DNA from 2 places in the Methylobacter sp. Wu8 genome. Region 2 is predicted to be linked to the other one. Evidence: predicted binding sites of a transcription regulator. Region 2 holds the regulator's gene; the other holds the start of a gene.

Region 1 (3,420 bases), on a different contig from region 2:
TTGAATACCACTGAAGGCTCGTCGCCTGCGTTGGAAACGATTTGACGCAGAGGCTCTTCCATTGCACGACGCAGGATGTTGATACCGACTGTTTGGTCGTGGTTAACGCCTTCCAGTTTATCCAGAGCGGAAATAGCGCGGACCAGCGCAGAACCGCCGCCGGCAACAACGCCTTCTTCAACCGCTGCGCGTGTTGAATGCAGCGCGTCTTCAACGCGGGCTTTCTTTTCTTTCATTTCGATTTCAGTTGCAGCGCCTACTTTAATCACAGCAACGCCGCCCGCTAATTTAGCCAGACGCTCTTGCAGTTTTTCTTTGTCATAGTCGGAAGTTGCTTCGTCCGCTTGTGCGCGAATTTGTGCGACACGGGCTTTGATTTGCTCTTCAGAACCTGCACCATCAATGATGGTAGTGTTTTCTTTAGTGATTTGTACTTTTTTAGCTGTACCCAATTGCGATAATTCAGCTTTTTCCAGGCTTAAACCGACTTCTTCGGAAATAACCACGCCGCCAGTCAGTACCGCGATGTCTTCCAGCATGGCTTTACGACGGTCGCCGAAACCTGGAGCCTTAACGGCTGCAACTTTAACGATGCCGCGAATGGTGTTGACAACCAAAGTAGCCAACGCTTCGCCTTCAACATCTTCGGCAACGATCAATAAAGGACGGCCGGCTTTGGCAACGCCTTCCAGAACCGGCAGCATGTCGCGGATATTGGAGATTTTCTTGTCGTAGATAAGAATCATTGGATCGTCTAATTCGACGCTCATGTTTTCTTGTTTGTTGATGAAATAAGGCGACAAATAACCGCGGTCGAACTGCATACCTTCAACAACGTCTAACTGGTTGTCCAGGCCTGAACCTTCTTCAACAGTGATGACGCCTTCTTTACCGACTTTTTCCATCGCTTCCGCAATGATTTTGCCGACAGACTCGTCAGAATTTGCAGAAATAGTACCTACTTGGGCAATCGCTTTGTTATCGACACAAGGCGTAGCGGAAGCCACAATCGCATCAACGGCTTTAGACACAGCCAAATCGATGCCGCGTTTTAAATCCATCGGGTTCATGCCCGCTGCAACGGCTTTCAAGCCTTCGTTGACGATAGATTGCGCCAATACGGTTGCAGTCGTAGTACCGTCACCGGCTACGTCGGACGTGTGCGAAGCCACTTCTTTAACCATTTGCGCGCCCATGTTTTCGAATTTGTCTTTCAATTCGATTTCTTTTGCAACCGATACACCGTCTTTAGTGATGGTTGGAGCGCCGAAGCTTTTATCCAGAATCGCATTGCGGCCTTTAGGACCTAAAGTCACTTTTACCGCATTTGCTAAAATATTGACACCACGCGCCATACGGACACGAGCATCATCACCAAATAATACGTCTTTTGCTGCCATTTTTATTCCTTAAATATTTTGTATGTAAATTTGATTAACGCGTTTAGGCTTAACCTAAAACGCCCATGATGTCTTCTTCGCGCATAACGATCAGTTCTTCGCCGTCAACTTTAACTTCGTTGCCGGCGTATTTGCCAAACAGCACTTTGTCGCCGACTTTAACGTCCAGGGCGCGTACTGTGCCGTTGTCCAGTGGTTTACCGTTACCTACCGCCAAGATCACGCCTTGGCTTGGTTTTTCGGCTGCTGAACCAGGCAACACGATACCGCCGGGAGTTGTAGTTTCTTCTTCAACGCGTTTGACTATCACTCTGTCGTGTAACGGACGTATTTTCATCAATATCTCCTAACATTAAAATTAAAGGGTAAACTTGTTATTAGCACTCGCTAGTAATGAGTGCTAATGATAATGAGCTTTTGCAGTGTGTCAAGTTCTTTGGCATCATTCTCTATCACAATACAGCGACAACATGACCTATGAATGACAACCAACTACTACGCTATAGCCGTCAAATCATGCTTCCTCAAGTCGATATTGAAGGGCAACAAAAACTTCTAGCCGCCAGTGTGTTGATTGTCGGCGCCGGGGGGCTTGGCTCCCCTGCCGCTATGTATCTTGCCGCGGCCGGTGTCGGCAATATCGCGATTTATGATGACGACATCGTGGACTTATCCAATCTGCAAAGGCAAATTACTCATCACACACCGGATATTGGGACTGATAAGGTAATTTCAACCCGCAAGACACTTAATGAATTAAATCCTGATGTCAAAGTAAGGGCGGTTAAACAAAGATTGGATGGCGAACAACTTGATTCCGAAGTGATGCTGGCCGACGTGGTGTTGGACTGTAGCGATAATTTCTCAACGCGCTTTGCGATCAATCGCGCCTGCGTCAAACAGCAAACGCCGCTGGTATCAGGAGCGGCGATTCGCTTTGAAGGCCAGGTGACTGTGTTTACGCCGGGTACAAATGACAGCCCTTGCTACAATTGCCTCTACAACAGTGACGGCGAAGAATTGCAAAATTGCGCCACAAATGGCGTCATAGCCCCTGTCACCGGCATAGTCGGCAGTATTCAGGCCCTGGAAGCGATGAAGCTAATAATGAATATCGGAGACACGTTAACCGGGCGCTTGCTGCTGTTGGACGGATTAACAATGGAGTGGGATACGATGAAATTGCGGAAAAACCCAAGCTGCCCGACATGCAGCGGTTTACCGGTTTGATGGCCGATGAGCTTCCAGGCGATGCAATTCGCCTGGAAGCTCATCAACAACACAGCTTTACTTTTTGGCTAGCAATCCCTGGAAATATTTAATGGCCTTTTCTGCAAAATCGTTCACCATCGACGGACTATCGCCATGCGGTTCAATTTCACCGAACGGCTTGTCGCTGGCTTTGGTGAACCGGTAAATAAAATAGCCTAGCGGTGCAAACGCAAACGCCGCGATCAGTATCATAACCACGAACAACTCAGTAACTCCACCCATGATTCCTCCTCATATTTTTATATGTGTATTATTATTTTCAAGGTGAACTTAAATAATACTCTCTTCCTGCTTCCGGTCAAAAAAAACGTCTTTCCCTAGCTATCTAAATATCTTGAAATTTTAACCAGTTATCATTGATTCTCTACCCCCCCTGCCTTGCGGTCAAATAAAGCAATAACCGTATAGAACAATAGCATTGGCCTGTTTTGGGCGCCGTCAAAAGTTGCGTAAAAAAATAGTTCATCGTATACTTCAGGTCAGCTTACTTGATCGAGCTAGCATAATAATTTAAACACTACTGGAGATTCACAATGAAATGGGAAACACCAAGCTACACAGACCTGCGTTTCGGTTTTGAAGTAACAATGTACATCTACAATCGTTAATTCGATTTGGATCAAAAAAGGGGCTCTGGATGAGCCCCTTTTTTTTGCCTGAAACCCTTTATTACCGTATCATCTAGCCCTTATTCCCAATTTAAATTACCTCCCAAACTATGAAGATCAGAGTTCTCGGTTCAGGTGCA
Region 2 (3,420 bases):
CGGTAATGGCGATGCCGAAAGCGACGCCTTGTATGACGAAGCCGTGCAGTTTGTCACGGAAAGCCGTAAAGCTTCCATATCGAGTGTGCAACGGCGGTTCAAAGTTGGCTATAACCGCGCGGCAACCATGATTGAAGCTATGGAGGCGGCCGGCGTAGTAAGTCCTGCGGAAAGCAATGGCTCGAGAGTTGTACTGGCGCCGCCGCCAGTACGAGATTAACAATAAATTTTGCGTGTGGGGAGTTGATATGGTGCTTATGATGGCGGATTCTCCCCAGCGTCATCGTCAGTGCGTTCTCCTTGGCAATCAATGCCCGTCAGGTCGGCGTTTCTTTGGGCGCGGGTATTTTTCAACGGATTGCATTGGACTAAGGTGTAAAACCGGTGTAATCATGCTGGGTATTAGATGAAACGGTATTATACGGCAGGTCGGATGCGTTGCGGCTTTCTGGTTTTATGTTAGGCATTAATGTTTATGGATAGACCAATATCATTATTAATGAATAGACATATCACGACAGTAGATATGAGCGAGACTATTGATATGGTTGAAAAAAAGATGGATGCAAACAAGTTATCGTGTTGTGCGCTCGTTGTTGATTCGAAGCAACGTTGCTTTGGTGTTATCACTTATCCGGATATTGTGCATTTTTATGAAAAGGGGAAAAATCCCAAAGCTGAACATGCTTGGGAATTGTGCACGCATAAAGTCATCGCTGTAAGTCCTGATACATCCGCCAGAGAAACAGCCACATTAATGTTAGAACACAAAATTCATCACATTGTCATACTGGAAAACCAGCTCATAAAAGGCGTCGTTTCATCAATGGATTTTGTAAGAGAGTATTTGAAGCAAAACACTTAGCCTGTCGTTTTACAATGTTTTGGTTGGGTAAAAATAAAATCGGCGGGAAAGATGAGCGGATGGTTTTGATATGACGCGACTGGCATATCAAGGAAATATAAACATTAACCGGTTTTTAGGTTTATTGACAATAGGTTGATGAGCTGATAATTTGCCTCGCTGGCACTCATGTTAATGGAGTGCTAAACATGGTCGCAGAGGTAAGTGTGGGTAATACGCAAGTTTTAAATGAGCGGTCGCTACAGCTTTTAAAAACGCTGGTCGAGCGTTACATCAGTGATGGTCAGCCTGTCGGTTCGCGGGCTTTGGCAAAAGATTCGGATTTAAATTTAAGTCCGGCAACGATTCGCAATGTGATGGCCGACCTGGAAGATCTGGGGCTGGTGCATTCACCGCATACTTCGGCAGGGCGGGTGCCCACGGTTAGCGGCTACCGTTTGTTTGTCGATACCTTGTTGACGGTTAAGCCGCTGGAATCGAAAGATTTAACTCGGTTGCATCAGGGCTTGTCGGTAAGCGATGACAGCAATGATATGATCGGCGTCGCATCGAGACTGCTGTCGGAATTAACGCAGATGGCCGGGGTGGTGACCTTGCCTAAAAGAGAGCTGGTGTGCTTGCGGCATATCGAGTTCCTGCCTTTATCTCATACCCGCGTGTTGGTTATTTTCGTTACCAACGAGCAGGAAGTTCACAATAAAATCATCCATACCTCCAAAGTATTCAGTTCCGCCGAATTACAGCAAGCGGCCAATTATTTAAACTCGATTTATTCCGGCCGTAGTCTGAATGCGGTGCGCAAAGCCGTTTTAAAGGACTTGCAAGACGATCAGGAGCGCATGAACCAGGGCATGTTGGATGCGGTAAAAATGGCGCAATTGGCGTTCGATCGGGACAATAAAAAAGACGATTATGTGCTGACCGGCGAAACCAATTTAATGGGGTTTTCCGAATTGTCGGATATGGAACGGCTAAAAGGGCTGTTTGAAGCATTCAGCCAAAAGCAGGGCGTTATTCATTTGTTGGATCAGTGCATGAAAGCCGAGGGTGTACAGATTTTTATCGGCGAAGAATCCGGTTATCGGGCTTTCGATCATTGCAGTCTGGTGACCTCGTCGTATTCGGTCAGCGATGAAGTGGTCGGTGTTCTGGGCGTGATCGGGCCGACGCGCATGGCCTACGAGAAAATCATTCCTTTTGTCGATGTGACGGCGAAATTGTTGGGGGCCGCCTTGAATCCGAAATCAACGACCCCACTATAAATAATATCCATTTTCTTGTGCCGTCCGGCATGGGTATTAATTTTAAATATTAAGGAGCTATGAATAATGAGTACTGATCAGGAAGCGCCTGGATCTCAGGTTAAAACTGAAAGCGAAACGGTTGCAGAACCGCATACCGAATTAGCCGAGCACGAGCCTGCTATTGAAGAGTTACAGCAGGCATTGGCCCAGGCTGAGCAAAAAGCGCAGGAGAACTGGGACAAAGCGGTTCGCGCGCAGGCGGAGATGGAGAACCTGAAAAGAAGAACGCAAAAGGATTTGGAAGACGCACATAAATTCGCTCTAACGGGTTTTGCCAAGGAATTATTGCCCGTATTAGACAGTCTGGTGTTGGGATTACAGGCGGCAACAGGCGATAGCGAGGAAGTGAAAAAATTCCGCGAAGGCAGCGAATTAACGATTAAACAGTTCGAATCAGTATTTGCAAAATTCAAAATTGAAACGATAGATCCGATCGGCCAGCCTTTTAACGCCGAGTTGCATCAGGCCATGGCCATGCAGGCGGTGGAAGGCGCCGAGCCGAATACGGTGGTTAACGTTTTTCAAAAAGGCTATACGTTGAACGGACGTTTGCTCCGTCCCGCGATGGTCTTGGTTGCCAAAGCAGCCGAAAAAAAGCCGGCGGATATTCCCAGCATCGATGAACAGGCTTGAAATCAAATAAAGCAGCCTTATATCTGTAACAACTTTTACTTTTTTAAATAAATTCAAGTCTGGAGAACTCAATGGCTAAAATAATCGGCATAGATCTAGGAACAACAAACTCGTGCGTTGCGGTGTTGGAAAACGGCGTCGCAAGAGTGATTGAAAACAGCGAAGGAGCGCGTACTACACCTTCCATTATCGCTTTTACCAGTGACGATGAAGTATTGGTAGGGCAGTCGGCAAAACGTCAGGCGGTTACCAACCCGAAAAATACCGTATTTGCGATCAAACGTTTGATCGGCCGTCGTTTTAAAGACGATGTGGTGCAAAAAGACATCAAAATGGTGCCTTATAAAATCGTCGAAGCCGAAAACGGCGATGCCTGGGTTGAAGTGCATGGCAAAAAAATGGCGGCTCCCGAAGTTTCGGCGCGCGTCTTGATGAAACTGAAAAAAGATGCCGAAGCCTATTTGGGCGAAGAAGTCACCGAAGCGGTTATTACCGTACCGGCTTATTTTAACGACTCGCAACGTCAGGCGACTAAAGACGCCGGCCGTATCGCCGGACTTGAAGTTAAACGTATCATCAATGAGCCGACCGCATCCGCATTGGCTTTCGGTATGGACA

The links. The regulator HrcA, encoded in region 2, represses chaperone genes, less so after heat shock. The targets are predictions, from matches to a motif close to TNTTAGCACTCNNNNNNNNNGAGTGCTAANA.
Region 1: the regulator HrcA is predicted to act here: its motif matches at 1,776-1,806, upstream of V3O24_RS15795 (co-chaperone GroES).

Annotation. Positions count from the first base shown of each region.
Region 1 is NZ_JAZGVT010000073.1:15,070-18,489, reverse strand. Features, by position in the region: gene groL (chaperonin GroEL) at 1-1,400, opposite strand, end outside; gene V3O24_RS15795 (co-chaperone GroES) at 1,450-1,737, opposite strand; gene V3O24_RS15790 (molybdopterin-synthase adenylyltransferase MoeB) at 1,878-2,630, shown strand; gene V3O24_RS15785 (hypothetical protein) at 2,688-2,894, opposite strand; gene pqqA (pyrroloquinoline quinone precursor peptide PqqA) at 3,206-3,280, shown strand; gene pqqB (pyrroloquinoline quinone biosynthesis protein PqqB) at 3,391-3,420, shown strand, end outside.
Region 2 is NZ_JAZGVT010000072.1:40,219-43,638, forward strand. Features, by position in the region: gene V3O24_RS15030 (DNA translocase FtsK 4TM domain-containing protein) at 1-220, shown strand, start outside; gene V3O24_RS15035 (CBS domain-containing protein) at 476-865, shown strand; gene hrcA (heat-inducible transcriptional repressor HrcA) at 1,054-2,127, shown strand; gene grpE (nucleotide exchange factor GrpE) at 2,194-2,802, shown strand; gene dnaK (molecular chaperone DnaK) at 2,874-3,420, shown strand, end outside.